One region of the Fictibacillus sp. WQ 8-8 genome, then DNA from elsewhere that is predicted to be linked to it. Evidence: riboswitches for the same ligand, from Rfam matches in the RefSeq annotation. Region 1 holds a riboswitch; each other region holds the start of a gene.

Region 1 (9,734 bases):
TCAACTTTGCGGTATCCCTTCATGCTCCGAATACTGAAATCAGAAGCAGGCTCATGCCGGTCAACCGCATGTATCCAATGGAAGAACTGATGGAATCAATTCGTTATTACATCAAGAAGACCGGGCGCCGGATTTCTTTCGAATATGGTCTTTTCGGCGGTGTGAATGATCAGGTTGAACATGCTGAAGAACTGGCAGATCTGATTAAAAACGTAAAATGCCATGTAAACCTGATTCCTGTCAACTATGTACCGGAACGTGATTATGTCCGGACACCTAAGAAGCAGATCTTCAAATTTTTAGATACGCTAAAAAAACGGGGTGTCAATGCTACCCTACGCAGGGAGCAGGGACATGATATTGACGCAGCCTGCGGGCAGTTAAGAGCGAAGGAGCGTCAGGAAGAGACGAGGTGACGTAAATTGCAGTATGCCTTTAAAACAGATACTGGTAGAGTTCGTCAGCATAATGAAGACAGCGGGGGAGTGTTCACAAAAGGTGAACACTTTCTTGCCCTTATTGCGGATGGCATGGGCGGACATAAAGCCGGAGATGTTGCCAGTTCCAAAACAATCCAGTCATTTGAGGAAGCCTGGAACGCTTCTTCAGAAGAAATTTCGGAGACTCCTGTAAAGGCTGAAGAGTGGCTTTTAGAAACCGTAACACAGACCAATTTGGATCTGCATCAGTATGCAAATAAGAATATTGACTGCAGCGGGATGGGGACAACGCTTGTCGGAGCCCTTTGCACACCTTCCTATTTAACGATTTTACATATCGGTGACAGCCGCGTTTATTATTTTTCTGAAAAAAAGCTGATTCAAAAGACCGAAGACCATACCCTCGTTAATGAGCTGGTGCGGTCAGGGCAGCTATCGGAAACAGAAGCGGAAAATCACCCTAGAAAGAATGTGATTTTGCGGGCCCTTGGAACGGATGACCATATTGATGTGGATATTCAAACGATTTCCTGGGGCGAGGGAGATATCGTTTTGTTATGTTCAGACGGCCTCTCTAACAAAGTAACCCGCGAAACGATGGAAAACATACTGAATGATGACAACCTCTCGTTGGAAGATAAAGCTGATCGACTTGTGAACCTTGCAAATGAGGCCGGAGGAGAGGATAATATCACGATTGGACTCGTCCATTATACGCCCCAGACACCGGAAAAGGGAGTAAGTTAAATGATTGGCAAGCGTATAAGCGGCCGCTATAAGTTGCTTGAAGTCATCGGTGATGGCGGAATGGCAATCGTATACCGTGCCAAGGACTTAATCCTTGACCGGGATGTTGCGGTTAAAATACTTCGATCAGAGTTTTCAGACGACGAGGAGTTCATCAAACGATTCAGAAGAGAGGCTGAAGCGGCAACGAGTCTCGCCCATCCTCACATCGTAAGCATATTTGATGTGGGAGAGGAAAATAACGTGTACTTCATAGTCATGGAGTATGTAAAAGGGAAAACGTTAAAACAATACATCAGGGACCACGGCCGCCTGTCTGTTGAAGAATCCATACAGATTATCAGGCAGATTGCCTCAGGAATGGTTGCAGCTCATGAGCATGGGATCATACACAGAGATATCAAGCCCCATAATATCTTAATTGATGAGCATGGATTGGCAAAAGTAACAGACTTTGGGATCGCTCTCGCCATCACATCCGCAACGATTACCCATACGAACTCAGTGCTTGGATCGGTCCATTACTTCTCTCCGGAACAGGCGCGAGGGGGAGTGGCCAATGCAAAATCGGACATCTATTCCCTAGGTGTTGTGCTGTTTGAAATGCTGACAGGCAGGGTTCCGTTTACAGGGGAATCACCGGTATCCGTAGCCCTCAAGCATCTTCAGGAGGAAGTTCCCGAGCCAAGGAAAATCAATCCGGAAATTCCGCAGAGTGTTGAAAATATTATTCTTAAAGCACTGACAAAAAATCCGGTGTACCGGTATGACAGTGCTCTTGAAATGATGGACGACCTGGATACGGCGCTCTCTCCTCACCGTCTGCATGAGCAGCGGTGGAGCAATTTTGATGATGCGGCAGATGCTACACGGATCATGCCTCCGGTATCCATGAACAAAGCAGTCGAAAAGCCAGCTTCAAATCTAAAAGAAACCGCTGAACCACCGGCCAAAAAGAAGAAAAAAAGTTGGTGGCTTGTACTGCTGATTTTACTGCTTTTGCTCGCAGGTGCTGGAGCGGCTGCCTTTGTGGTCATGCCTGGATGGTTTAAAGTGAAAGATGTTTCTGTTCCCAATGTTATCCACAAAGATTACGAATACGGGTTTGAACGGCTCGCAAAGCTCGGTTTTAACGTCGAGCGGAAAGAGCGCTTCGATGAAGATGTGGAACAGGGGAAAATTATAAAACAGGATCCTGATCCCCATTCTATGGTTAAAGAAGGCAGCACGGTTACACTTTTTGTTTCTAAAGGCTTTAAGAAAGTGGACATGCTGGATCTTACCGGAATGGGTGAAGATGCTGCACGAGACCTCTTAAACGAAAGAGGCTACGATAGCAAGAACATTGAGACCATACCGGTGGAATCAGAGGAAACTCCTGAGGGTGAGGTCGTCTCACAAAGCCCGGATAAAGGGGAAAAAGTCAATCCGAGCGAAATACAGGTGATTCTTCGTGTCAGTACTGGCCCGCCTTCGATTCAGCTTGAGAACTTGTCAAATTCCTCGAGGGAAGATGTTGAGAAATACATCTCGCAGGAAGGGCTTAGAGTCAACTTTACAAAAGAGTACTCTGATACCGTAGAAGAAGGAAAGGTCATCTCGCAAAAACCTTCACCTTATACGAATGTCAAAAAAGGTTCTACGGTTGATGTCGTTATTTCAAAGGGCAAGAAACCAGAACCGAAGCCCAAACCAAAGCCTGATGATCAGGAAGACATCACATTTAATAATAAAATAACGGTTGAAGTTTCAAAGGGTGATGAGAATAAACAATTCCAGGTCAGAATTGTTTACAGCGATGCCAAAGAGGAAAATGCTGTTTTCGTAGAAGAAGAAATTTCCCAGACGAAAGAGTATATGGTGCCTTTGACCGTCTCGCCGGACCATGATGCTTCCTATACCGTTTATTTAAATGGGAAAGAGCAGGCATCAAAAACATTTAATTATCAAGATGCGAAGGAAGGTAAATTCAAAGGAGCGAACAATGGACAATAAGACTGAAGGCAGAATTATTAAATCAGTCGCAGGATTCTATTATGTACAATACAATGACAAAGTCTTTCAATGCAGAGGCCGGGGCAATTTCCGTAAAAAGAAAATTACGCCTGTGGTCGGAGATTGGGTCGTATTTGAATCCTCCAACCCGACAGACGGATACATTATGGATGTTAAGGAAAGAAAGAACGAGTTAAACCGGCCGCCAATTTCAAATGTTGACCAGGCAATTCTCGTTTTCTCTGCCGTCCGGCCGGAATTTTCAAGTTCGCTGCTGGACCGTTTTCTTGTTCATATCGAAGACAATGGCATTCAGCCGGTGATCTGCATTACGAAGATGGATTTGATTGAAAGTGCAGAGTATCAGAAGGAAATCGAAAATTACATCGCTGCTTATAAGAAGCTCGGCTATGAGGTCATTCCAACCTCTGCGATGTCGCTTGCCGGCATGGATGACATCAAACCGATATTTAAAGGAAAAACGAGCGTCTTCGCAGGACAGTCCGGGGTAGGGAAGTCGTCTCTCTTGAATGCGCTGATGCCTGAACTCATGCTGGAGACGAATGACATATCAGATCATCTTGGACGCGGAAAGCATACAACGAGGCATGTTGAACTCCTTCCTTTTGAAGAGGGCTTGATCGCAGACACTCCTGGGTTCAGCTCCTTGGACTTTGTAGAAATTGAAACCGAAGAGCTCTCCTACAACTTCCCTGAGATGAAACAGAGGGTATCACAATGCAAGTTTCGCGGCTGCACTCACAGCTCTGAACCGAAATGCGCAGTAAAAAAAGCAGTGGAAGAGGGAGAGATCCCATCGTTCCGCTATGAGCATTATCTTGAATTTTTGCAGGAAATCAAGGATCAAAAACGGAGGTACTAGCATGGTAAAAGTTGCGCCTTCCATTCTTTCCGCAGACTTTTCAAAGCTCGGTGAAGAAATTAAGGCAGTGGAAGAAAACGGTGCTGATTATATCCATATCGATGTGATGGATGGGCATTTTGTGCCGAATATTACGATGGGACCTTTAGTCGTTAAAGCAATCAGGCCGCTCACTAAACTGACATTTGATGTCCATTTAATGATTGAAAACCCTGACCGGTATATCCCGGAGTTTGCAAAAGCAGGTGCTGATATCATTACTGTTCATGTTGAAGCATGTCCGCACCTTCATCGGACCATTCAATTAATTAAAGAGCAGGGAAAAAAGGCAGGGGTCGTATTAAATCCTGCTACTCCTGTTGAAACCATTCAGCATATTTTGGCTGATATAGACCTTGTACTCATCATGTCTGTAAATCCAGGCTTTGGTGGACAATCCTTCATCCACGCTGTGCTGCCAAAGATTGAAGTATTATCTGCGAGGATCAAGGAGCAAGGCTTGAACGTTGAAATTGAGGTGGACGGCGGCGTGAATGCAGAGACTGCCCGTCTTTGTGAGAAAGCTGGAGCTACCGTACTTGTAGCGGGATCAGCCATTTATGGGCAAAAAGACATAAAGGGTGCAATCCGTACCATTCGTGGTGTATAATATATTAGAGAATAATTGAAAAAAGTAACCACAGGGGGAGTCCCATACAGGGGCTGAGAGGGGAGTACACTCCCGACCCTTTGAACCTGAAGCAGGATCATGCCTGCGTAGGAATGTGGAGTCGCTGTTGTTAACGCTAAGCAACCGTCATTCACATGCCGGTTGCTTTTTTCTTTTCTTAATGAGTTTAGGAGGAGATTGATTTGAGTAAAAAAATTATGTTTTTGACTGAAGTGGCGATGATGTCAGCGTTGGCTATCATACTTAGTTTTGTTCAATTTAAAGGGCTTTGGGCAAATGGAGGCTCAGTTTCATTGGAGATGCTGCCAATCTTTTTAATGGCATTCCGCAGAGGGGTCCCTGGCGGAGTATTAACTGGTCTGATTGTCGGGATGGTTAAAATCCTGGTTGATGGAACTGCAGGATACAATCCCGCTGGTTTGATCCTGGATTACCCTCTCGCGTTCCTATTGGCTGGATTTGCCGGGGTGTTTAAAGTCAGTTCGGCAAGCCAATCTAAAAGGAGGATCTCAGCGATTGTGGCAGGCATCGCCTTCGGAAGCCTGCTCCGTTTGGCCTCCCATGTTGTATCAGGAGTCATATTCTTTGCATCATACGCCCCAAAAGGCATGAACCCTGTCCTGTACTCCATTGTGTATAATGCTTCATACATGATCCCGGTTGCTTTGATCACTGCAGCAGCTTTTATTTTCTTGACAAAAAAAGCACCGCGGCTGCTGCACAGGACCGATCCAAGAGTTGTTAACGCGGCATGAAAATTATCATTTTAGCAGGAGGTCCGGAAGAAAGGCAGCCGGACCTCTCTTTATTTGCCGGCGAAAAGGCAGTCTGGGCGGGTGTTGACCGCGGCGTATTCTACTTGTTGAAAAAAGGAATCATACCTGGCTGTGTATTTGGAGATTTCGATTCTGTGAACAGAAGTGAGCGTGAGTGGATGGCTTCATTTAACCTTCCTTCATTTGAGTATGACAGTGAAAAGGATAAAACCGATCTAGAGCTGGCCCTTGATTGGGCACTGGAGCAAAAACCGGAACAGATCCTGCTAATGGGTGTTACGGGCGGGCGCCTGGATCATGAATTGGCCAATATCCAATTGCTCCTTCATGGACTCGAAGCCGGAATTAACATTGAAATATGGGACAGGCAGAATAAGATTGCCTTATCAGCACCAGGACCGCATATCATACAACAAGAGCCGGAGTTCTCCTATGTCTCATTCCTTCCATTTAACGGACCTGTTACCGGCCTGACTCTAAAAGGGTTCAAATATCCGCTTCAGGATCAATACTTGCCGATGGGTTCTACTCTCTGCATTTCCAATGAGCTTGTAAATAAAAGTGGTACTTATTCATTCTCGGGCGGCATATTAATGTTGGTAAAGAGCCATGATTAATATTTTATGCGTCGGGCCGCATGGAACTATTTTTATAAAAGCGAATATATTTATTAGGGAATGTCTTATTTTTCAAAGGGCCTGGAGGAGGGGTATGATGAAATTTTACACCATTAAACTGCCTAGGTTTTTAGGGGGATTTGTACGTGCGGTTTTAGGTTCATTTAAAAAAGGATAATCACTTCCATCCAAAAGAAAAAAGCACCCTTGATGGGTGCTTTTTTCTTTTGGAAATTAAAAAACAACGGGGATGCCGTTGTCTTAAGAGCGATTAAACGCGTTCAATTTTTCCAGATTTAAGGGCACGTGCAGAAACATAAACACGTTTAGGCTTCCCGTCAACCAAGATGCGGACTTTTTGAACGTTTACTCCCCAGCTCTTTTTAGATTTGTTCAATGCGTGGGAACGCTTGTTTCCTGTTTTAGGTCCTTTACCAGTAACGTAACATTTGCGTGACATAATTGTACCTCCTTTATAACAGTAAAACTGTATCATATCAGTCGTATGTTAAATACTAACCTATAGTAGCATGACCACTAAAGAAAAGCAACAAATGATTTTTCGCATTTCAAGTAAAAAGGCTTGACACAGCTTTGTGACTATTGTCAAATGGAGTTGTCCTTTCATAAAACTTAATTTTATAGTAAAATGAGGTTTAGCCATAATTGATTGATTAAAGGGGGATTCATCATGTCCATCGAAATGAAGAATAAATACGGCCAGATTGACATTTCTACGGAAGTGATCGCTACTATTGCTGGCGGCGCTGCTATTGATTGCTACGGAATTGTAGGCATGGCTTCCAGGAAGCAGTTAAAGGATGGTATTACCGAACTTTTAGGACGTGACAACTTCTCCCGGGGGATTGTGGTTCGGCAGGAAGAAGATGAAATACATATTGACATGTATATTATTGTAAGCTACGGAACAAAGATTTCTGAAGTAGCCCATAATGTACAGACAAAAGTGAAATATACCCTCGATCAAATGCTGGGTCTCTCAGTAGATTCTGTTAACATTTTTGTTCAGGGTGTAAGGGTAACAACCCCTTAGTTAGGAGGAAAGTTCGTGTCTTTAACAGTTTTAGACGGTAAAAAGTTTGCGGCCATGGTTGCATTGGGAGCCGCAAACTTATCAAAAAACGCAGCAATGGTAGATGCCCTTAATGTTTTTCCTGTGCCAGATGGGGATACAGGAACCAACATGAACCTTACGATTACTTCTGGTGCAAAAGAAGTTCAAAACAACATAATTCCCGATATCAGTAAAGTCGCGAGCTCTTTTTCCCGAGGCTTGCTCATGGGGGCAAGAGGCAACTCCGGGGTTATATTATCCCAGCTTTTCCGTGGTTTTTCAAAATCAATCGAAGGAAAAGAAACCATTACTTCGGCTGACTTTGCAAGAGCATTTGAGAACGGAGTAGAAACAGCCTATAAGGCTGTGATGAAGCCAATCGAGGGAACCATTCTTACGGTGGCTAAAGATGCGGCAAAACGTGCCGTTAAGGCGGCCAAAAAAAGTGATGATATCATTTTCGTCATGTACGAAGTTGTAACGGAAGCCAAAGCTTCCCTGGACAGAACACCTGACTTGCTTCCGGTATTGAAAGAAGTAGGCGTTGTTGATTCAGGCGGACAAGGCCTTCTGACGGTTTATGAAGGCTTTCTTTCCGCGCTGGAAGGAAAGGACCTTCCTGAAATTTCTCCGCAATCGCCTTCTATGAAGGAAATGGTTAATGCCGAGCACCATAAAGCACAGCTTCATATGAAAACCGAAGACATCCATTTCGGATACTGTACAGAGTTTATGGTGAAATTCGAACCTGAGAAATTAAAGAAGGCGCCTTTCAGTGAGGAAGCATTCCGCAATGAATTAAACGAGCATGGCGATTCTTTGCTTGTTGTTGCCGATGATGATCTTGTAAAAGTTCATATTCATACGGAACAGCCGGGCAACATGCTTACCCTTGCTCAGAAACATGGTAGTCTGATCAACATTAAAATTGAAAACATGCGTGAGCAGCATACTGCTATTTTGGAATCTGAGACACATGTGCCCGTTAAGATGCCTGAAGCTAAACAAGAGAAAATAGCATATGGCATCGTTACCGTAGCGATGGGGAGCGGCATTAAAGAATTGTTCACTTCACTCGGTGCCGGTTACGTTATTGAAGGCGGACAAACGATGAACCCTAGTACCGAAGATATCGTCAAAGCCATTGAAGAAGTGAATGCTGAAAAAGTAATCGTACTTCCGAACAACGGAAACATTGTTATGGCTGCAGAGCAGGCAGCATCCATCGTCGACCAGGATGTAATCGTCGTCCGCTCTAAAAACGTTCCTCAGGGAATGGCGGCTCTGCTTGTGTTTAACCCTTCAGCCGAATTGGAAGAAAATCAAAAGAAGATGACAGACGCGCTTTCAAGCGTAAAATCCGGACAGCTTACATTTGCTGTAAGAGATACTTCCATTGATGGCGTCGAGATTTCAAAAGGCGATTTCATGGGGATCTTGAACGGCAAGATCGTAGCTTCCATGCCGGATAAAGATGAAGCGGTTCAGGAGCTTGTAAAGGAAATGATTGATGAGGATTCTGAAATCATCACCCTGATTTCCGGTGAAGATGCATCGGATGAAGATACGGAACGTTTAGTTCAGTTTATCGAGGAATCTTTCCCTTCTGTAGAAGTGGAAGTCCATGAAGGCAGCCAGCCGCTATATCCTTTTATTATCTCAGTTGAGTAGGTAAAATGTTCTCTCCATTATTGTTGAGTTATGATACAGTAATGGAGGGAATATTTTTTATGTCAGCTATATATTTTTATCGGAGGGACATGAATGAAATACAAAAGTGTTTTTGATATAATCGGGCCGGTCATGATTGGGCCTTCAAGCTCCCATACAGCAGGAGCTGCGCGAATCGGGAGGGTCGCCCGCCACCTGTTTGGCAGGAAGCCAGAATATGCCCATATTTCTTTTTATGGTTCGTTTGCAAAAACGTACCGCGGACACGGGACTGATGTGGCCATCGTTGGCGGAATCCTTGATTTTGATACTTTTGATACTAGGATTGTGGATGCGCTTTCATTGGCAGAAGAGCAAGGTATTGATATAAAGATGACCGAGGAAGATGCACTGACCGATCATCCCAATACCGCAAAGATCATTCTTGGTGACCAGAATGGAAAAATTGAAATGGTTGGGATTTCGATCGGCGGAGGGAAAATAGAGATAGTTGAGCTTAACGGTTTTGAATTGAAGCTGAGCGGAAACCATCCTGCAATGCTGATTGTTCATAACGACAGATACGGAGCCATCGCAGGAGTTGCAAATATTCTCGCCAAGCATCAGATCAATATTGGCCACATGCGGGTTTCACGGAAAGAAAAAGGACAAGAAGCTCTCATGATCATTGAAGTAGACCAAAATATAGACCCGGTACTCATCGAGGAGATTGAATCGCTGCCAATTGTTCAGCAAGTGGTAAAAATTAATGAGTAACCTTGAAAGGGAGAAGTAAGTATGTTTCGTAATGTTGCCGAACTAGTGGAACTTGCCGAGGCAAAAGAATGCAAGATTTCAGATATCATGATTGAGCAGGAAAT
Region 2 (9,734 bases), 360 kb from region 1:
GAGACATACTAGGCATCAGCCTGGAGAATGCTCTCCTTACTGAAGATGCAGACAGAAAGCTGAAGCTGTATTACATGTCAGGCGGGAACTTTTTGGAGACCATGCCAGATCCAGATTTTGTAAAGTCCTGTCTCGAAAACATAGAAGTCAGAGTCCATCAGGACATCATCCTTAATACATCTACTCTGCTTGATGCCAGGGATTGTGTCATCGTCCTTCCTGCAATGACAAGGTATGAACAGCCGGGTGGCGGGACTTCCACTTCAACCGAGAGAATGGTCTATTTTTCACCTGAAATTAATGGGCCGCGGATGGAAGAAGCACGTCCGGAATGGGAGATCTATAGTGAACTTGCTTCTAGAGTCAGGCCGGATCAAAGGCATATCATGCAATTCTCCGATGCAGAAGCAGTCAGAAAGGAGATTGCAATGGCTGCTCCAAACTATAAAGGGATACAGGATCTTTGCAAAAAAGGAGATGTGTTTCAATGGGGAGGTGCCTGGCTTTGTGAAGGAGGCATTTGCCCGACAGAAGACGGCAGGGGGCGGCTTTTTGCTATTGATCTGCCGGAACAGCGGCAGGGAAGAGGAGAATTTACCATTACGACAAGGAGAGGAAAACAGTTCAATTCCATGGTTTATCATAAAACGGATCCTTTTAACCAAGCATCCAGAGAAGACGTACTCCTTCACTTGAAGGACGTTTTAGAGCTTGGTTTACGGGAAGGAGAATCCATTGTGGTTTACAATCGGCACGGTTTGTTTCGGGGCCGGGTGAAGATTGCAGACATAAAAAGGCGTAACGCCGCTTTATACTGGCCAGAAGCCAATTGTTTAATCCCTAAAGGTGTTTATGAAAGATCTGCTGGAATTCCGGAATACAATTCAGGAGCCTTGATTGAAAAGGCTGAAGTATTTTATGCCCAAAAAGACAAGGCATATAAAGAGAAAAGGCTGGCTGAGTCAGAATTAGATGATGATTAAGTTCTTAGTAGTATATTTGGATTTTTTTGAATACTATTACTATTTTTGAGCGTAGTGACAGATGATCCCGGCTATGATAAAGTTTTTAAAAGAAAGTCCTTCTAGAATAGACAAAAATAGTTTGGGAGTGGACAGAAAAGTGAACACAGAAGCAGGTCTCAAAAAAGACATCGGGCTTTCAGTGGCGATGTCTATTGTAATTGGAACAGTGATCGGATCAGGTATCTTTATGAAGCCTGGAAAGGTAATTGAGTATGCTGGAGGCTCCAATATGGCGCTGCTGGCCTGGATACTGGGGGGACTCATCACCCTGGCAGGCGGCCTGACCATTGCAGAAGTTGCCACTCAAATTCCAAAAACAGGCGGGCTATACGTCTATATGGAAGAAGTATACGGAAAAGTATGGGGTTATTTAAGCGGATGGGTTCAGACGGTCATCTACGGACCTGCTGTCATTGGAGGGCTTGGACTCTATTTTGGCTCTTTGATCGCGAACCTTTTTGGATGGAATGAAAAGACCGGTCCATGGATTGGCATTATAACCGTTATTTTCTTGGCGGCCATTAATAGTTTCGGCACCAAGTACGGGGGAATTGTTCAGAACGCCGCAACGATAGGAAAGCTGCTGCCTATTATTTTAATTATTGTGTTTGGGATCTGGAAAGGAAATGAAGAGGTCCTGAATGCAGGCAGCGGACTAACAGGCGAGATTAGTATGGGAGCAGCCATATTGGCGACATTGTGGGCATATGATGGATGGCTGATGGTTGGTTTTGTAGCAGGTGAAATGAAGAACCCTGCAAAAATTCTTCCTAAAGCCATCGTCGGCGGTATTCTTGTTGTCACAGCAGCTTACCTCCTTGTAAATGTAGCGATGTTTCATGTACTTCCTGCAAGCACGATCGTCGACCTCGGCGAGAACTCTGCAGGTAGAGCAGCTTCCTTATTATTCGGAGATATTGGCGGAAAGCTGATTGCTATTGGAATCGCCGTTTCTATTTTCGGTTGTCTTAATGGGAAAATTCTGACGTTCCCAAGGGTAACGTACGCCATGGCTCAACGCAAGCAGCTTCCGGCATCCCGCTTTCTGGCTTCTGTTTCAGAAAAGTTTGGAACACCGATCCCTGCGACAGGGCTGCAAGTCGTGTTTGCCGTTATTCTGATGCTTGTTTCCAACCCGGATTACCTATCAGCCATGGCGATATTTGCAATTTATATTTTTTACATTTTTGCCTTCTATGCCGTCTTTTTATTGAGAAAAAGAAACAAAGAGAAAAAAAGGACGTACAGCGTTCCTCTGTTTCCGTTTGTTCCAGCGTTTGCGATCATAGGGGCTGGTTATATCGTGATTGCGACGATCTTTGATAATCCGAGGGACAGCTTAACTGCAATCGCTGTGACTTTGTTGGGCTTGCCGCTGTATTGGTATTTAAATAGAAATAAAGGCAAAACTTCAAGTGATGAATTCTTGAAACAACAAGCCAAATAATCGTCATTATCTATTTGCTCTGCTGAGTTTTCAGCAGGGCTTTTTGTTTTATCGAATAAAAAGGCAGCTTACTACAGAAAATGAGAAGTAAACAAAGTGGAGGTGAATGAATGGATGAAGATCAGGAAACGTTTAAAACGACGGCCGATTGCAGGTTCAGAAGCTAAAGCTTATGAAAATATTGAAGTTTCTTTACAGATTGATGAAAACCTCGATCACTTGAAAAATATCTTAGGTGAGAGCATGGATGTGAAGATCCTGCCTTTCTATGAGAGACCTGTTCCGTTTGTCGTTTGTTTCATTGAAGGGCTCGTAAACAAGCAGCAGATTGATCTATCCATTCTTCAGCCTATACACGATTGGCAGGATACTGAAGAGGATGTAACCCCTCAGAAATTGATTCAGCAGATTGAGGTTTCCGCTGTTGTTAACAAACATCAGCTGTTCGGACATATTTTATGGAACGAAATCATGAGTTCAGAGAAACTGTTCCTATGTTTATAGCAAAGCATTCAACAGCAAAATTATCAAGATCAGGAATTGTTTTCACTTATTCATGAGGTTTTTAAAACATCACGTGAAGAAGTTCAAGATACCATAGCTGACTATATGCACTATTATAACGAAATACGTATCCAGAATAAATACGGCATGAGTCCCTTGGAATATCGAACTCATGCCGCATAATGGCAGTCTTTTATCTCTGTCTACTTGACAGGTACATGTTCATTTGAGCAGGTTCTTTTTTAGTTTAAAGCAGTTTTAAGCTGACGGTATTTTGCAGAAAGGCTGGATGCGGAAGTGCCATAGCGTTTGGCTACTTCAGATTGTGTGGCAGGCTCATTCAGGACGTCCTTGGACGCCAAATATTGAAGAGCGGCTGCATAGGGCTGTTCTTTACGGATAATTGGATTTTGTGTCTTGTTCCACACATTCCAAATTCTTTCTGCCTCATTGTAGATCTCCTCTGATGCGTTCTCTTTAAGCAAAGATAGAACTCTATCAGCCGGCTGCGGCACAGCGTCTTCATCAGCTGCTTTCTCTAGTTTCGACAAAAGAACTTGTAGAGCTTTAGGAAAATCATCTTTCAAGGTTATTTTCAAGTCAGTCAGCGCATCTAAGCGTTTTTGCAATTCTCCCTGAGGAATCTCTGCAAAATCAATGTAAAATTCGTAATGTTCTCCAGTGTAGATAATAGAACCTGCTAGATCGGTTCCGTCCTGTGGAAGAATCTCAGAATTAAATTCGACCGTGTATTCCTGATCGGTCATCACATCTTGTAATAAAAAGGTATTTCGGTTCACTTTTGAGATCATTTTATAAACAGAAGGGAAACTCTTCTCCCAGTCTGCTATGATATCCAAGATTTCCGGCTGTTCTTTCCCTTTTTGCTCTTTAAGGTAATACGAAATTGGTGATCTGCCGTCCTTCACGTCAGAATGGAACATCAGCCAGCAAACCATCAGATTCGCATACGTTTGTTCTTCATCTCTTCCAATCTTGTATTTTTCTATGTAATTGCGTGTTTGGCTCCCCATTTCTTCATGAAAATGGTCAAAGGCAAACTTAGCTAAGCCTTCCTGATGGCGGCTCACTTCCACAATTTTGTTTAATAGAATGGTTGTGACCGATCGAAAACAGCAATTCTTATATTTTTTCCCGCTGCCGCATGGACACGGTTCGTTTCTTCCTACTTTGTTCATGTTACCCTCCGTACTTCACTGCTCTTGTTGTAAATAAATCACTTTGTAAATACTAGCATATTCGGGTGATATTGCAACTCAAAGCTATAAAATTACCATATATTGTAACGAATAGGAGCTTTGGGTCGTCTATAGATAAAAGGGGGACATGATGATGATAAAAAAGAGAAATCAACAGTTTATGGCCGTATGGGTGCTGATCGTTTTAGTTCTGGCGTCGTGCAGCAGCAAGGATGAAAACATGGCATCAAAGTCGTCTGAAGGGGGAAGCTCTTCCACCAGCATGAAAAGGGAATCCGCTAAAGAAGACAAGCAGCCTGCTGCCGACCAAGGACGAAAAATGATTTACACGAGTGAAATAATGATAAGCGTTCAAAACGTTAAGAAGGTCCGGAGTGAAGTGGAACAACTCACAAAACAAATGGGCGGCTATATCGTTGAAAGTGAATCCTTGTCTGAAGAAGAAGGGCAAAATGGGGGTTACCTGAAAATAAGAATTCCAAAGAAAGATTTTCTTGTTTTCACAAAAAAGGCAGGAGAATTAAGTTCTGGGAGTCCTCATGAAATCATAAATGGACGAGATGTTACAGAGGAATATACTGACTTGGAAGCAAGGCTGAAGGCAAAGCGCATTGTTCGTAACCGTTTGGAAAGCTTCATGAAAAATGCAGATAAAACAGAGGATCTCCTTGCCATATCAAAAGAACTATCAGGAGTGCAGGAACAAATTGAAAAAATCCAGGGCAGAATAAACTATTTAGAGAATCAAAGCGATTTTTCAACGGTTACGGTCCATTTTGATGTGAAAAATATTGGGACGAAGAACAATAAAGAGCTGAACACCTGGGGAAATTCAAAGACCTTATTTAAAGAGACGTGGAATGGACTGGTTCATACTATTTCCTATCTCATTATTGCACTCATTGGATTGTCGCCTGTCATTATCCTTTTCGTGGCTGTTGGAGGAGCATGGCTTTACTTAAGAAGAAAACAGCGTTCAAAAAAAGAAACCAAACCGTAAAAGGTTTGGTTTCTTATCCAAGGAATTTTATATATTCATCCGTCAGTTTCATGAACAGTTTTTCATCACGTTTTTCCAGGGCTTCATCTATTTTTTCTTTATAACGTTTCATCTGATGGGCGTGCAGCGACTCATCAAGGATCATCTGAGCAACCATATTAAAAGCGAACGGGTCATTTTTCTTCTGAAGTTTATATTTCACAAGATCGTTCATGTCTTTATTATACGATGTATTGTCTTTCATGCTCTATTCCTCCTTGAATTTTTTTGCAGAAGCTTGTAGGATTGAAAGCTCATGCGTTAATGGGTTTTTACTAGTATACTTATCAATGGTAATAATAGCAACAGTTTAATCTGAAAATTTAGTTTTTTTCATTTTGCTTCTCAATTTTTAAATCAGCCAGAACTTCATCTACAGAATGGAATTTTTTACTGTCCAGCTGTTCACCGCCTTCCATATCAAATACTTTTAATTCGTAAACATCTTCTGCAGGGATATATTTGACTTCGACGGGATTGGTGTAATTTCTTGAGAAGGATTCTTCTGTTTGTGAATGACTGTAAACATCTTCTGGATTTTGTTTTAAATTTTGCAGTTTCTCTCTAATATTCATAATTTCTCTCCCTCCAGATTTTCTATCGGGTGTTGTATAAATAATGCCCGTATCCGTTCGTTTTTAAACACAGCAGCCTAACTTTTCGACAAATTTTATCCCTTGTTTGACGCTTTGGCCGCTGTCATATAGGATAGAAATAACATCATACATCGTATACCACTAGGGGAGCTTTGATTTAAAGCTGAGAAAAGAAATGTCTTTGACCCTTTGAACCTGATTCGGTTAATACTGGCGGAGGGAAGTGGCTTAAACTTTTATCAGCATTCATGTTTAAGCCGCCTTCTCTTCAGAAGGCGGCTTTTGAGCGGTCGAAGGAGGTCATGTTCAGCTTCAGTGCACAGGGACCTTAACAGAACGGGCCACTTGCGCTCTTCTAGTGGTGAAAGGAGTTCTTCCATATGTTAAAAACACCAAAAGCATTGACAGTTGCAGGATCAGATTCAGGAGGGGGAGCAGGAATCCAGGCCGATTTAAAGACGTTTCAGGAATTGGGAGCCTATGGAATGTCTGTCATCACAGCTGTGACCGCACAGAATACATTAGGTGTTCAGGGGATCCACCCGGTGCCTGTTGAGATGATCATGAAACAGTTAAACAGCATAGAAGAGGATCTTCGTCCTGAAGCTTTAAAAACGGGTATGCTTTTCAGTGCAGAAATTATAGAAGCGGTATCTCATCATATTCGAAAGTATGAATGGAAAAACGTTGTTGTGGATCCTGTAATGATCGCGAAAGGGGGGGCTAACCTTCTGAGAAGGGATGCAGTAGAAGCCCTGAAAAAACAGCTGATTCCTCTAGCCTCGATCCTGACACCGAATATTCCCGAAGCTGAGCAGCTAACTGGAAGAAGCATTTCCACAAAGCAAGACAGGGAGGATGCTGCAAAATTTTTGCATGATTTAGGAGCAGGAATGATCGTGATCAAAGGAGGCCATCTCTCTCATGATAAAGCGCCAGTCGACTTGTTTTATGATGGCGAGAAGATGCATGAGCTGGAAGGAAGAAGGATTGATACACCGCAAACCCATGGAACCGGCTGTACGTTTGCAGCTGCCATTGCTGCTGAACTGGCACTTGGAAAAACCCCGTTTCATGCTGTAAAAACAGCGAAAACTTTTATTCAGGAAGCAATCAGCCACCCGCTTCATATTGGCAGCGGGCATGGGCCGACAAACCATTGGGCATACAGGAGGAATCAGGCATGAACGAACTGAGTGTGCTTTTAGAAGACATTAGAAAGAAAAAACCTCTGATTCATCACATCACTAACCAAGTAACGATGAATTTTTTAGCGAACGGCATCTTGGCAGCTGGAGGAAGCCCGATGATGGCTCATCATTATGAAGAGGCTGAAGAAGCCGTCATGGCAGCTGACGCACTGGTTTTAAATATTGGAACCGTTGAACCTGACTTAGTTAATGCAATGGTTTTGGCTGGAAAAAAAGCGAAGGAACTGGGCATTCCTGTCATTTTGGATCCGGTGGGTGCAGGACTTTCCCAATTAAGGAAGAAAGCCGTTGAAGAGCTGGTAGAAAAGGTTTCTCCCGATGTCATTTGCGGCAATGCTGCAGAGATCTCCTTTTTGTATGGAGGTGACTGGGGTGGCAAAGGGGTTGATGGTGAACTATCAGGAAACGATGATGAGCTTGCTTTGCATGCGGCCAGAAAGCTCGGTTCGGTCATTGTCATTACAGGAAAACAGGATGCAGTGAGTGATGGAAAGGAATCCATAGCGATTAGTGGCGGACATGAAATATTGTCTTACGTGACAGGGACCGGCTGTTTTTCAACCTCTCTCATCGGTTTGTTTATGGCCAGATCTCTGGAAACCGGCCTTTCCTGCTGCCTGAGGGCCGCGGGCGCTTTGACGATGCTGGGAATCTGTGCTGAACGCGCTCAAGCCGTTTCGGCAGGACCAGGCTCCTTTCAGACAGCATTATTGGATGAGCTCTATCTATTAAACCCTGAAGACTTGAAAACGGCCGGCAGGTGGAGCTAAGGAGGCTTACAGATGGAATATAATACGCTTAAACAGCAGTTGAAAGTTTATTTTATTATGGGAAGCTTAAACTGCAGAGCTGAACCTGAACAAGTGCTGGAGCAAGCGCTAAAGGGAGGAGCGACGCTTTTTCAATATCGTGAAAAGGGCGAAGGGTGTCTATCACCTGATCAGAAATATGCCTTAGCTCTTAGCTTGCAGAAAATCTGCGGAAAATACCATGTTCCTTTTATTATTAATGATGATATCGATCTCATGATCAGCCTGAATGCCGATGGTCTGCATGTCGGGCAGGAGGATGGAGATCTCAATCAAATCCGCAGCCGCATCCCCGATAAAATTCTTGGCGTTTCGGTTCACAATGTTGAAGAAGCAGAAGATGCATTACGGGCTGGAGCAGATTATTTAGGAGTGGGCCCGATTTTTGATACAAGTACAAAGATGGATACGCGTGATGTTATGGGGTTTTCTGTTTTAAAAGAGCTAAGAGCAGCAGGGATTACAGCACCAATCGTGGGAATAGGCGGCATTTTTGTAGAAAACGCATTTGAAGTAATCGAAGCCGGAGCGGATGGAGTATCTGTCATATCAGCCATCAGCCAGCATGTGGATCCAGAGAAGGCGGCAAGCGGTCTGCTTGAACGGGTAGAGAAGGCATGGAAAGCAAGACTCATTAATTAAATAGGGATATGGCACCGAACAACCGTGTTCTTCGTACTATAAAAGAGTACGCAAGAAAGAGGTGCCACGATGAAAAAGAGAAATAAGATATGGGCGTATTCGGAAATGGTACTGCTGTTCCTCGGCTTTTTGCTGGCTTTATGGAATGGAATGTACATTAACAGTCCGGCCCTGTTATTCGGAATCTTAGCTGCAGTATTTTTGTTTCGTGCCATTGAACGATATTATTTTAAACTTAAAACAGAGTTTTTTTTCAATACAGCTATGGTATTAATCTTTATCCTATTGGCCGTTATGCCGCTATTAAAGTGACAGAAGCACAAGCTTCTGTCACTTTTTTTGATTAAAATTAGAAATGTTTGACAAAGATAAGCCTATCGTAATAAAATGATTTTACGTAAAATAAATTTTTTAAGTGAGGTGAACCAGTGAAAAAGAATGCATCGATTGAAGAGACGTATCTTGTAACGCTGCCTGAGCAGGCTGCGGCTTTGCTCCATCCCATTCGTTCCGAGATGCTCAGTGCTCTAAAAGATCCGGCTTCTGCAACAGAAATAGCAAAGCTGCTCAATGATTCACCGCAGAAGATCAATTACCATCTAAAGGCTTTAGAAAAAGTAGGGCTTGTTTTCAGAGCAGGAACGAGGAATGTGAGGAATTTGGTAGAAGTACTTTATCAAGCAGTGGCCAAAACGTTAATTTTTTCTGACTCTCTTGGCTTGTCACCGGAAACTTCACAGAAATTAAAAGATCAGCATGCGCTGGCCCACGTTCTCACCTTAACTGAAACCATGAAGAAAGATGCGCTGCAGCTCATGGAAAAAGCAGAGGATGAACAAATTCCAAGTGCCATTCTGCAAACTTCAGTTTCCTTGTCCAATGAGGAGGAACGCAACCAGTTCATTAATGAGTATTTCTCACTGCTTCACCAGCTTGTTGGCAAATATCAGTCTGGAAAAAATGAGCAAGGCGAAGAATATCAGGTGTCTATTGCTGTCTATCCAAAACCGGAGGGAGGAATCGAGGGATGAATGAAGTGAAAAAGCATCCTTCTCTTGCCTGGGAAAAGAGCAAGAAGCAGGCAGATCAAGCCGATAAAGTCATAGCTTTAGTAGAGAAGCGGACTGAAAGGGAAGAGGCAGGGCAAGAAGAAATCAGAACGGAAATTTCGATTGAAAGTGAAGATAATACCCCGGTAAAAGTCATTTATATTACGTCCGGATTCGGAAAAATCGCATCAG
Region 3 (9,734 bases), on a different contig from region 1:
TTGGCTGGCGGTTCTCTGCTTTCTTCTGGGGCTTGTTGCCTTTATGTTCAGTGAATATTTCACTCATCGCTTTTTATTTCATTTAAAAGCACCTAAAAATCCTCTGTTTCTTAAATTTTTAAAGCGGTTACATTATGATCATCATAAGTTTCCAGATGACCTGAAACTCCTTTTTCTGCCAATCTGGTACAGCATTCCCAGTCTGTTTGTGCTTTCGGCCCTATTTTATTTTATAACGGGCTCCATTTTAATCAGCTTGCCATTTGCGGTCGGACTCGTCTGTATGCTCCTCGTTTATGAATGGAAGCACTATGTCGCGCACCGGCCGATCAAACCTAACTCCAGATTCGGCAAGTGGCTGAAAAAGACACATACGCTTCATCATTATAAAAATGAAAACTACTGGTATGGAGTGTCCACTCCATTTGTGGATGCACTATTTGGTACGTTGAAGGATGAGAAAAGGGTAGAAATGAGTCAAACAGCAAGGGATCATGAAAAAAGAGCGTAATTGAGCCAGACCTTTTACTCTGCTTTTTTAGTGGATTTTTTGTTACAGTAGAAAAGAAGATAAAGATATTTGAGGAGATGATCATTATGAATCAGTACCTTTACAAGCAGTTTGAAATGACAAGAGGATTTTTTCTGAAAAATGCCAGCGCAGTTCCCGCTGAAATGGCTGATGTTCAGCCGGAAGGATTCAACAATACCATCCACTGGCACATCGGACATGTCTTAACCGTAACTGAGCAGTTTCTTTTCGGTTTTCCGAAAAAGTCAGCTCATCTGCCCGGAAACTATGTAGAATGGTTTGGCAAAGGAACAAAGCCGGCAGACTGGAAGGGAAATGTTCCATCCGTTGAAGAACTGGTCACTCAGCTGCAGGATCAGCTCGTGCGAATTAAAGACATCCCGGAAGAAGCACTGGATGAAAAATTGAAAAAGCCGTTCCTTGGTCTGGAAACATTCCGTGAACTAGCAAACATGGCTGTTTTTCATGAATCCAATCATTTGGGACAGCTGCACGCGATCAAACTTCTTATTGAACGCACGGTCGTTAAAAACTAAGAAAACCCAGAGAGCAAAAAAACGGCTCTCTGGGTTTTTTTATGGGTGGAATTTCAAACACAGAAACAAGTGAAAAGTAAAGAACAAAACAGTGTTCATCATGAACAAATGAAATTATGAATGAATCACTGAATGCAGAAAATCGATATCATTTTTTATCTGTTCTTTCAGAAATCGGTCTCTGCAACGTAAATATTCATCCGTAAGCATGGCGATTTCCTTCATGAACAGCATTACCTCTGTTTTTTTTAGCATAAGTTAACCCTGCCCTGCACGTTTAGAATATGGAACAATTCTTCCTGATACTTTATTCCTCTTTATCAGTCAAAATAAACTAATATGTGCTAATTTTTTTGCCTCGTTCACAAATCTTTCAAGAAAACCACATTTGGGATAAAGCGTATTTATGCGGCAGGGCGGGAGTCTGCCTGGTATTCACGGCCTGTTCTAGATACTTTATTCCAGTCCCGATTGAAGAAATAGGCGATGCTTCCATAAGCAACACATACCATTGTCACTATCCTGAAAATAAAGATATCAAAAAGAATAGTTGCTAAAAGGGGGTATGTGTCTTTTTCCTGAAAAGCGTAGCCATGATATTCTCCCATTCCGATGGCCACCATATCGTATACAAGGCCGAAAATAAAGATGTACAAAACATAGATGAGTACATATTCAAGAACGGACGAGTGCAGGGCGAATCCGTCAACGACAAAGATACTGGTCATAAAATAAACCGCGAGTGTACCGGAAATAAAAGCTTCAAAAATATAGAAAAAGGAAACAGAGCTCGTAAACAGATTTTTTCCAAGGAATGATCTGAAATGAATGACACAGTCAATGAATGCTTTTTGCCAGCGGACCCGCTGTTTGAACAGATCCCATAGGTTTTCAGGAAGCTCGGTATAGCATACGGCATCAGGTATGAAAGTAACCTTTTTGTTCTTATCACCAGAAATGTGGCGCTGAATCTTTAGAGTGATATCGATGTCTTCTCCAATCGTCGTCCGATAGCCGCCGACGTTGAGCAGCACCTGCTTTCTAAAAATGCCGAAAGCACCAGAGCTGATGGAGAGCGCCCCGAATCTAGCATGGGAAACTTTAGTGATGTAAAAGGCACGGAGGAAATCAAGGGCCTGGACGCGGATCAGCAGGTTCGTCCCATGTAATGTCAGCCCTGAGAATGGATTCTTCGTTTTTGTCTGAAGCACATGAACCATGCCGCCAGCAGCGACCACATTTTGCTCTTCGAAAGTTTCATTGATGGCCGGCAGGGAATGGTCTGTCATGATGGTGTCTGCATCAAGAGTTACAACAAGTTCATTGCTAGAATACTCAATGCCTGCATTGAGCGCATCGGCCTTTCCGCCGTTCACTTTATCAAGCACATAAATATTCGGATAGAGCTCGGACTTGTAAAATTCGATCACTTTCTTATGTTTTAGCTGGTTGAGCGGGAGTTTTGAGCTTTCTTTTAGTTGTAATAGCTCATTAAGCTTTCCAAGTGTAGCGTCAGTTGAACCGTCATTAATATAAATGATATCTAACGAAGAATAGGTTAATGTTTTCATGTTTTCAACGGATGTTGCAATGATTTTCTCCTCATTGTAACAAGGAATGAGTATACTGACACTTTTTTCAAAAATCGGTTTTGGCCGATACCGTTTTTTTCTTTTTTGAAATAAGGGAAGGCAGTTAAAGGAATGAATGATTGGAAAAGCGATAGAAAGACAGAAGAAAAAAAGTACTGCATAATTGAAAGCCTATACATATTTTGGCGGCTAAACGACTTCGGTGAATATATACCTGTGCCAAAAGACGGATTGTGCATGAAGAGCAGAGAAGCTATGCTTACGTTGAAAAAAGAATACGTTTTCTGCTAGGGGAGCCCGTCAGCCGGGCTGAGAGAAGAGAGAATAAGCTCTTTGACCCTTTGAACCTGATCTGGGTTATACCAGCGTAGGGAAGTAGGAGTCGAAGTCATATATACATATCGTATATTTTTCTTTGTCTATCCTATCGGGTTCTTCTTACTAGAACCCGATTTTTTTTATGCTGTGTGTAACTTTGGACTCAATTTTTGAAAAAACGAGGAGGAAGTTGCATGAACGTACAGAACGAAAGCAAGGTCTCATTAAAATCACAATTTCCAAACAGCACCAAAGTGTATAAGACCGGATCCCGTCCCGACATCCGGGTGCCAATGAGAAGGATCAGTCTGGCGGATACACAGACAGCAGGAAGAGATGAGAAGAACCCGCCCGTCGTCCTTTATGATACGAGCGGACCTTATACAGATTTGAATTATGCTGCAGATGTTGAAAAAGGACTGCCTTTGCTGAGGGAAAATTGGGTGAGAGACAGGAACGATACAGAGCAATACGATGGGCGCGGAATTAAACCGGAGGACAACGGCTACAGACAGCAGTCTCATGCGGGTCATGTGTTTCCGGTTCGCCCATTTAAGCCGATGCGGGCAAAAGGTGGCGGAAATGTTACTCAGATGCATTATGCGAAAAAAGGGATCATCACGCCTGAAATGGAATTCATTGCGATCCGGGAGGGGCTTGAGGCCGATTTTGTTCGAAGCGAAGTGGCGAGCGGGAGGGCCATCATCCCTGCCAACATCAATCACCTGGAACTGGAACCGATGATTATCGGAAAGAACTTTCATGTGAAGATCAACGCGAACATCGGAAACTCTGCTGTGACTTCGTCTATTGAGGAAGAGGTTGAAAAAATGACATGGGCTACCTACTGGGGAGCGGATACGATCATGGATCTGTCTACAGGAAAAGACATCCATACGACCAGAGAGTGGATCATCAGAAACTCTCCGGTCCCTGTGGGCACCGTTCCGATCTATCAGGCGCTTGAGAAAGTGAACGGGATAGCGGAGGATTTATCCTGGGAAGTCTACCGTGATACACTCATCGAACAAGCCGAGCAGGGAGTCGATTATTTTACGATTCATGCCGGTGTGTTGCTGCGGTACGTGCCATTAACGATCAATCGGGTCACGGGCATCGTTTCACGGGGCGGATCTATCATGGCGCAATGGTGTCTCGCTTACCATCAGGAAAACTTTTTATATACTCATTTCGAGGACATCTGCGAAATCTGTAAAGCGTATGACATCTCCGTCTCATTGGGTGATGGATTACGGCCTGGCTCGATTGCGGACGCCAATGACGAGGCACAGTTTGCAGAACTGGAAACGTTGGGAGAGCTCACAAAGATCGCCTGGAAACATGATGTGCAGGTCATGATCGAAGGACCGGGGCATGTGCCGATGCATCAGATCAAGGAGAACGTAGATAAGCAAATGGAGATCTGCCATGAGGCGCCCTTCTATACACTAGGGCCTCTGACGACAGACATTGCGCCTGGGTACGACCACATCACTTCTGCAATTGGGGCTGCTATGATCGGATGGTTCGGAACGGCTATGCTTTGCTATGTGACGCCGAAGGAACATTTGGGGCTGCCGAACAAGGATGATGTCAGGGAGGGAGTGATCGCTTATAAGATCGCTGCCCATGCAGCAGATTTGGCAAAAGGCCATCCAGGAGCATTGAAGAGGGATAATGCTCTCTCAAAAGCTAGATTTGAATTCAGATGGGAAGATCAGTTTAATCTATCATTGGATCCTGAGAAGGCAAGGGGTTACCACGATGAAACCCTCCCTGCACAAGGTGCAAAAACCGCTCATTTTTGTTCCATGTGCGGACCGAAATTCTGCTCTATGAGAATTTCACATGATCTAAGAAATATATCTGCACAAGAACTTTCGGGTCAGGAAAAAGATGTAAAGGAAGGAATGCGGGAAAAAGCCAAGGAATTTCATGACAAAGGCTCGAATATCTATTCATGAGCACCATTTCTATCCTTCGTGAAAGAATTGCTCTGCTGGAAATGCAGCTGCAGGAGATTCAGAGAAAATGCCGCCACGTATTTCTCGAAACCTCAGACTCCGATGTACGCATCTGTGTGAGATGCAGCTATACAGAAAAAATCCTGTACAGGTTCCCTGAAGAAAGAGCAGTGGTGCCTGACACCATTTATGCGCATAAACGGTGCCTGGCACCCAAATAAAGCATAGAAAACACCGCTCTTTGGCAATGATAATGAAAAATGAAGATTCAGGGAGGGATTTATATTGGGTACAAATTGGCTGCAGACTACATTAAACTGGACTGAGCAAAGAGTGGGGCAAGCTTCTGATGGATTCAGGGCGATCCTCGGAAAGATCAAGAACGAGCCGGCGATGACGGTTACTGACCTGGCGACCTTCATCATGCTTCATCCTGAGACCCATAAAGAGAGAAGCGATTTTCTCGGACTTACGTATTGCACTTATTCATTGCATCTGGGGAACGTTGATCTTCTTCTGGAAACAAAAGAAGGAAATGAGCATAAGGTTATAGAATGCAGAGTAGATGAAAATAATCAGGTGATCTCCCATTACCGTTCCTATGATGCAAAGGCCAAAGAACGCTTGGCCATTCCGTTGGACATCAAACAATATCATAATTAGAGTGAGATTCCCGTCTGCCAAAAGGCAGACGGTTTTTTTACTGTGTAGCGTGTTATATTTTAAGAATATTTCAAAAAATATTGTATGAAGCAATAATATTTATTAAGATAATCTCGAATCGTTTCGTGAAAGACTTTTAATAAAGGAGGAATTAGAAATGCATAAAAGAGGGTTGCAGCTTTACACGATAAGAGAGCTTTGTGAAAAAGATTTCATTGGCACACTAAAAGAAGTTTCATCGTGGGGGTATAATGGTGCACAGTTTGCCGGTTATTATGACACTTCAGCAAAGGTTTTAAAGCAGGCACTGGATGAGTATGATTTAAAACCGGCAGGCAGCCACATCGGCCTCGATCAGCTTGAGGGAGATGCACTCAAACGCCAGATTGAATACAATCAGTTACTCGGAAACGACTTATTAATCCTGGCATATCTAACGGAAGAAAATCGAAAGAATATAGAAGATTATAAACGAGCAGCTGAGATTTTAAATAATGCAGGGTATTTATTGAATCGCGAAGGGTTGAAATTAGGGTATCACAATCATGATTTTGAGTTTGTTGATCATGGGGGTGCTTCGGGTTACGATATTTTATTGAATGAGACCGATCCCTCACTCGTTTCCTTTGAATTGGATTGCTATTGGGCAGCCTATTCAGGCTATGACCCAGCTGAGTTTATGGAAAGGCTTGGCGAACGTCTTGTTACTTTGCACATGAAGGACATGGCTGTAAAAGGGACCGAAAAACAAAGCACGATTTTAGGAAACGGAGAGTTGGATTTACAGTCTATTGTCAAAAAGGGCAATGATCTGAATGTATCATGGTACATTGTGGAACAGGAGCATTTTGAAAAAGACCTTGTCACTACTGCAAAAGAAAATGCCAGGGTTCTTGAAGAATTACTAAGTTAGAAAACTTTTTTGATAAAAAGCAGGCTCCAACGAGTTGCTCAGCCTTAGCAGCTGGAAAGGATTCTGTTTTTTATTATTATCGGGCAAAACCGAAATAAGTGGGTATTTAATATGAAAAGGCTCTTTTCTAAAAAATTGTTGCTTTGGGAACATTTTTGTAAAGAACCTTCATTGCTAAGTTGATTGGAGTGCAAGGTGCGAGACTCCTGCGGGAGCAGCGGGACAGGTGAGACCCAAAGGTGCTTGCGCCGTGGGGCTCACCGCACGCCCCGCGGAAAGCGAGCATCCTGGAACGGAAATCAGCCACTCTCAAGAGCAACAAAGGTTACGAAAACAGCCTATGAAAAAGAGGAGGTAGATGATGAGTATCTATAAGAAAGAAGAAGGAAAAGTGGCCATTGTTACAGGCGGCGGTTCAGGAATTGGACGAGCAGCAGCCCTGGCCTTTGCGAAGGAAGGCATAAGGGTTTGTGTGATGGATGTAAAAGAAGAACGAGCAGAAGAAGTGGCAGAGGAAATTAAGGATTCAGGAGGGGAGGCGATGGCTGCGGAAATCGATGTTTCCAACTCTCACGAGGTGCAGCGAGGAATAGAGCAAGCGGTACAGAAGTGGGGGAGGCTGGATGTTCTATTTGCCAACGCAGGGATTAACGGGACTCTTGCTCCTATAGAAAATTTGTCGATTGAAGAATGGAACACCACCATATCCACCAACTTAAACGGCACCTTTTTAGCCGTTAAGCATGCTATTCCCTATATGAAAAAAGCGGGAGGAAGCATTGTGATCACGAGTTCCATTAATGGAAACCGTAAGTTTCACGGATTCGGGATGGCGGCATACAGTTCATCGAAAGCAGCACAGGTTGCTTTTATGAAAATGGCTGCTCTCGAGCTTGCCCGGTATAAGATAAGAGTGAATGCGATTTGTCCTGGTGCCATTAATACCAACATCGGAGAAAATACAGATGCAACCGAAGCGGTAAAGGAGATTACGATTCCGGTTAATTATCCAGAAGGAAACCAGCCCCTTGAACATAAGCCTGGGGAACCTGAACAAGTCGCCGATCTCGTTTTGTTTCTGGCGTCTGAACGCTCCAGCCATATTACAGGAACAGAAATCTACATTGACGGCGCTGAAACACTTCTATAAAAGAAAATGAAAGAGTACAAAAAGAGAAGAACTGTCACTAGCTCTTTTTTTTTTTTTTTTTTTAACCGCCCGCCCCTTGAGTTGGTTTAAGGTATCTGTAAGGGGAAATTCAGAAAGATGATACACGGGTATTAAATAGGGGGTGAAATAGCGTCTATGCCGCTTTTTGGGACTTTAGACAGCGTTAGAAATTCATTTTATTCATCAGAATATCTTTGATCTGGATATAGAGGACGGATCCTATGAGATCATCTATGATTCAGGCTGTTTTCATCACCTTGCCCCGCATCGCAGGCTGACCTATGTGGAACTTGTAAACCGAGCTTTAAAACCAGGCGGCCATTTTGCGGTGACTTGTTTTGTGATGGGCGGCAGTTTGGGAGGCTCGGAAATTTCAGACTGGGAGGTGTACCGGGCGCGATCGGTGATGGGCGGATTGGGCTATACAGAGGAAAAGCTGAAAACTATTTTCAGGAGCTTTACGGCAGTAGAGGTTAGAAGGATGAAAGTGATGGGTGCAGGAAGTTCAACATTCGGTGTTCCGGATTTATGGACAGCTTTGTTTAAAAAGGAATAAAAAGTAGTACATTTTTACTAATTAACGTTATTTTGCAAAAATTTTTAAAAAACAGGTTTAAAATCTAAATCTTTTTTTGTATGATAAGATGATAACTATTAAGTCATTTTTTTGGGGGAAAGATGATGAATTCACTGAAACGGAGAATCCGGGGGCATAAAGGTATGGAGTTCGCTTTGATCTATCTTATCCTTTTGTTCGGTGTTGGTGCTTATCAAACAATTGAAGTCTTTATGAATATCAATCTTTATTCAGAACACGTTCTGTTCGGGCTGACTTCTCACTCGTTCATAGCTTCTATTTTGTTATTCTGGTCATTGATCAGTATTTTCTGGGTATTAAGCTTGCGAGTATTGGACTGGGCCCACCGTACATCCCTGTTTACTTTAAAAAATGCAATATTTGGCTCTGTCGTTTTATTTCTTGGCGTTCCGATCGGAGTCTCTATACAGATATACAGCGTTATGTCTTTGAATACGATTCTCAGCTCAATTACAGAAGCTTTATTAATTACAACGATTATCTCTTTTGCGATCGGGATTTCAGGAAAGTTCCGAAAAACAGCATAAGTGCAATAACGGCTCTGCCTAATAGGCGGAGCCATTTTTTATAATGGTGCCTGGCACCCTTATAGTAAACTAGCGGGAGGGAGACTTCATGATTGAGTTAAAACCTGTCGATCGCGGCAACTGGGAAGAAGCGCTGCTGTTAAAAGTGAAAAAAGAGCAGGAGCATTTCGTGCCTTCTGTCGCTGTATCGCTGGCTAAAGTCTATATTAAGCCGGACGGCGATAATGTTGAGTACCTTCCGTTTGCTATCTATGCAGAAGGAATGATGGTAGGATTCATCATGCATGCATTTGAAGAGCAGAATGATAACATGTATTGGATCAATGGTTTTCTCATTGATGAAAAGCATCAGGGGAAGGGATATGGAAAAAGAGCGATGATTGAAATGATTTCTTGGATTGAGGAGAGGTTTCCTCATTCCCGTGAAACACGGCTTACGGTCCATCAAGAGAACCAGAAGGCAGCCGGACTGTATAAGAGGCTAGGCTATCTGCAAACGGGAGATGTATATGATGGAGAAATTGTGTACAAACGGGAAAGAATTCAATAGAACAAAACCAGTGGCTTTTGCACTGGTTTTTTTATTGAGTTGTCAATTGATATGCGATATATTGGTTTTATGAAAAACATTCAACAAATTAGACGATTATCATTAAGAGAAGAAGTGTATCATCATTTGAAGAACGCAATACTCTTATTAGAACTGGAGCCTGAGGAACGATTGCATGACAAAGATCTTGCGGAGCAATTCGGCATCAGCCGGACACCGGTAAGGGAGGCTCTAAAAAAACTTGAAGATGAAGGACTAGTCGAAGCGATGCCGGGTTCCGCGACAAGAGTCGCTCCGTTAAATAACGATGAAGCGAACCATGCATTTACCGTCGTTGCAGCACTTCATGCATTAGCCGCCAGACTTGCCG

Evidence for each region. A riboswitch is a leader RNA that binds a small molecule or an ion and turns the genes downstream of it on or off. The one in region 1 is predicted to bind thiamine pyrophosphate.
Region 2: it holds a riboswitch for thiamine pyrophosphate, as region 1 does, so the genes downstream of both, thiD (bifunctional hydroxymethylpyrimidine kinase/phosphomethylpyrimidine kinase) here and thiT (energy-coupled thiamine transporter ThiT) in region 1, are expected to answer to the same signal.
Region 3: it holds a riboswitch for thiamine pyrophosphate, as region 1 does, so the genes downstream of both, thiC (phosphomethylpyrimidine synthase ThiC) here and thiT (energy-coupled thiamine transporter ThiT) in region 1, are expected to answer to the same signal.

Annotation. Positions count from the first base shown of each region.
Region 1 is NZ_JAMXKG010000003.1:650,653-660,386, forward strand. It holds gene rlmN (23S rRNA (adenine(2503)-C(2))-methyltransferase RlmN) at 1-416, shown strand, start outside; gene M1K46_RS08730 (Stp1/IreP family PP2C-type Ser/Thr phosphatase) at 423-1,187, shown strand; gene pknB (Stk1 family PASTA domain-containing Ser/Thr kinase) at 1,188-3,182, shown strand; gene rsgA (ribosome small subunit-dependent GTPase A) at 3,172-4,065, shown strand; gene rpe (ribulose-phosphate 3-epimerase) at 4,067-4,714, shown strand; TPP riboswitch at 4,738-4,845, shown strand; gene thiT (energy-coupled thiamine transporter ThiT) at 4,918-5,490, shown strand; gene M1K46_RS08755 (thiamine diphosphokinase) at 5,487-6,128, shown strand; gene spoVM (stage V sporulation protein SpoVM) at 6,226-6,306, shown strand; gene rpmB (50S ribosomal protein L28) at 6,400-6,588, opposite strand; gene M1K46_RS08770 (Asp23/Gls24 family envelope stress response protein) at 6,820-7,182, shown strand; gene M1K46_RS08775 (DAK2 domain-containing protein) at 7,198-8,874, shown strand; gene sdaAB (L-serine ammonia-lyase, iron-sulfur-dependent subunit beta) at 8,968-9,630, shown strand; gene sdaAA (L-serine ammonia-lyase, iron-sulfur-dependent, subunit alpha) at 9,652-9,734, shown strand, end outside.
Region 2 is NZ_JAMXKG010000003.1:286,920-296,653, forward strand. It holds gene M1K46_RS06795 (FdhF/YdeP family oxidoreductase) at 1-983, shown strand, start outside; gene M1K46_RS06800 (APC family permease) at 1,123-2,472, shown strand; gene M1K46_RS06805 (spore germination protein) at 2,587-2,976, shown strand; gene M1K46_RS25810 (IS3 family transposase) at 3,013-3,159, shown strand; gene M1K46_RS06810 (YecA family protein) at 3,219-4,175, opposite strand; gene M1K46_RS06815 (DUF4349 domain-containing protein) at 4,327-5,196, shown strand; gene M1K46_RS06820 (IDEAL domain-containing protein) at 5,210-5,440, opposite strand; gene M1K46_RS06825 (hypothetical protein) at 5,559-5,810, opposite strand; TPP riboswitch at 5,965-6,070, shown strand; gene thiD (bifunctional hydroxymethylpyrimidine kinase/phosphomethylpyrimidine kinase) at 6,212-7,018, shown strand; gene thiM (hydroxyethylthiazole kinase) at 7,015-7,812, shown strand; gene thiE (thiamine phosphate synthase) at 7,825-8,493, shown strand; gene M1K46_RS06845 (hypothetical protein) at 8,563-8,805, shown strand; gene M1K46_RS06850 (winged helix-turn-helix domain-containing protein) at 8,922-9,524, shown strand; gene M1K46_RS06855 (hypothetical protein) at 9,521-9,734, shown strand, end outside.
Region 3 is NZ_JAMXKG010000009.1:155,056-164,789, reverse strand. It holds gene M1K46_RS19280 (sterol desaturase family protein) at 1-511, shown strand, start outside; gene M1K46_RS19275 (DinB family protein) at 598-1,068, shown strand; gene M1K46_RS19270 (hypothetical protein) at 1,183-1,323, opposite strand; gene M1K46_RS19265 (glycosyltransferase family 2 protein) at 1,473-2,687, opposite strand; TPP riboswitch at 2,940-3,051, shown strand; gene thiC (phosphomethylpyrimidine synthase ThiC) at 3,173-4,942, shown strand; gene M1K46_RS19255 (hypothetical protein) at 4,939-5,163, shown strand; gene M1K46_RS19250 (hypothetical protein) at 5,228-5,605, shown strand; gene M1K46_RS19245 (sugar phosphate isomerase/epimerase family protein) at 5,763-6,518, shown strand; gene M1K46_RS19240 (SDR family oxidoreductase) at 6,880-7,668, shown strand; partial or broken gene M1K46_RS19235 (class I SAM-dependent methyltransferase) at 7,853-8,245, shown strand; gene M1K46_RS19230 (hypothetical protein) at 8,371-8,814, shown strand; gene M1K46_RS19225 (GNAT family N-acetyltransferase) at 8,903-9,364, shown strand; gene M1K46_RS19220 (GntR family transcriptional regulator) at 9,416-9,734, shown strand, end outside.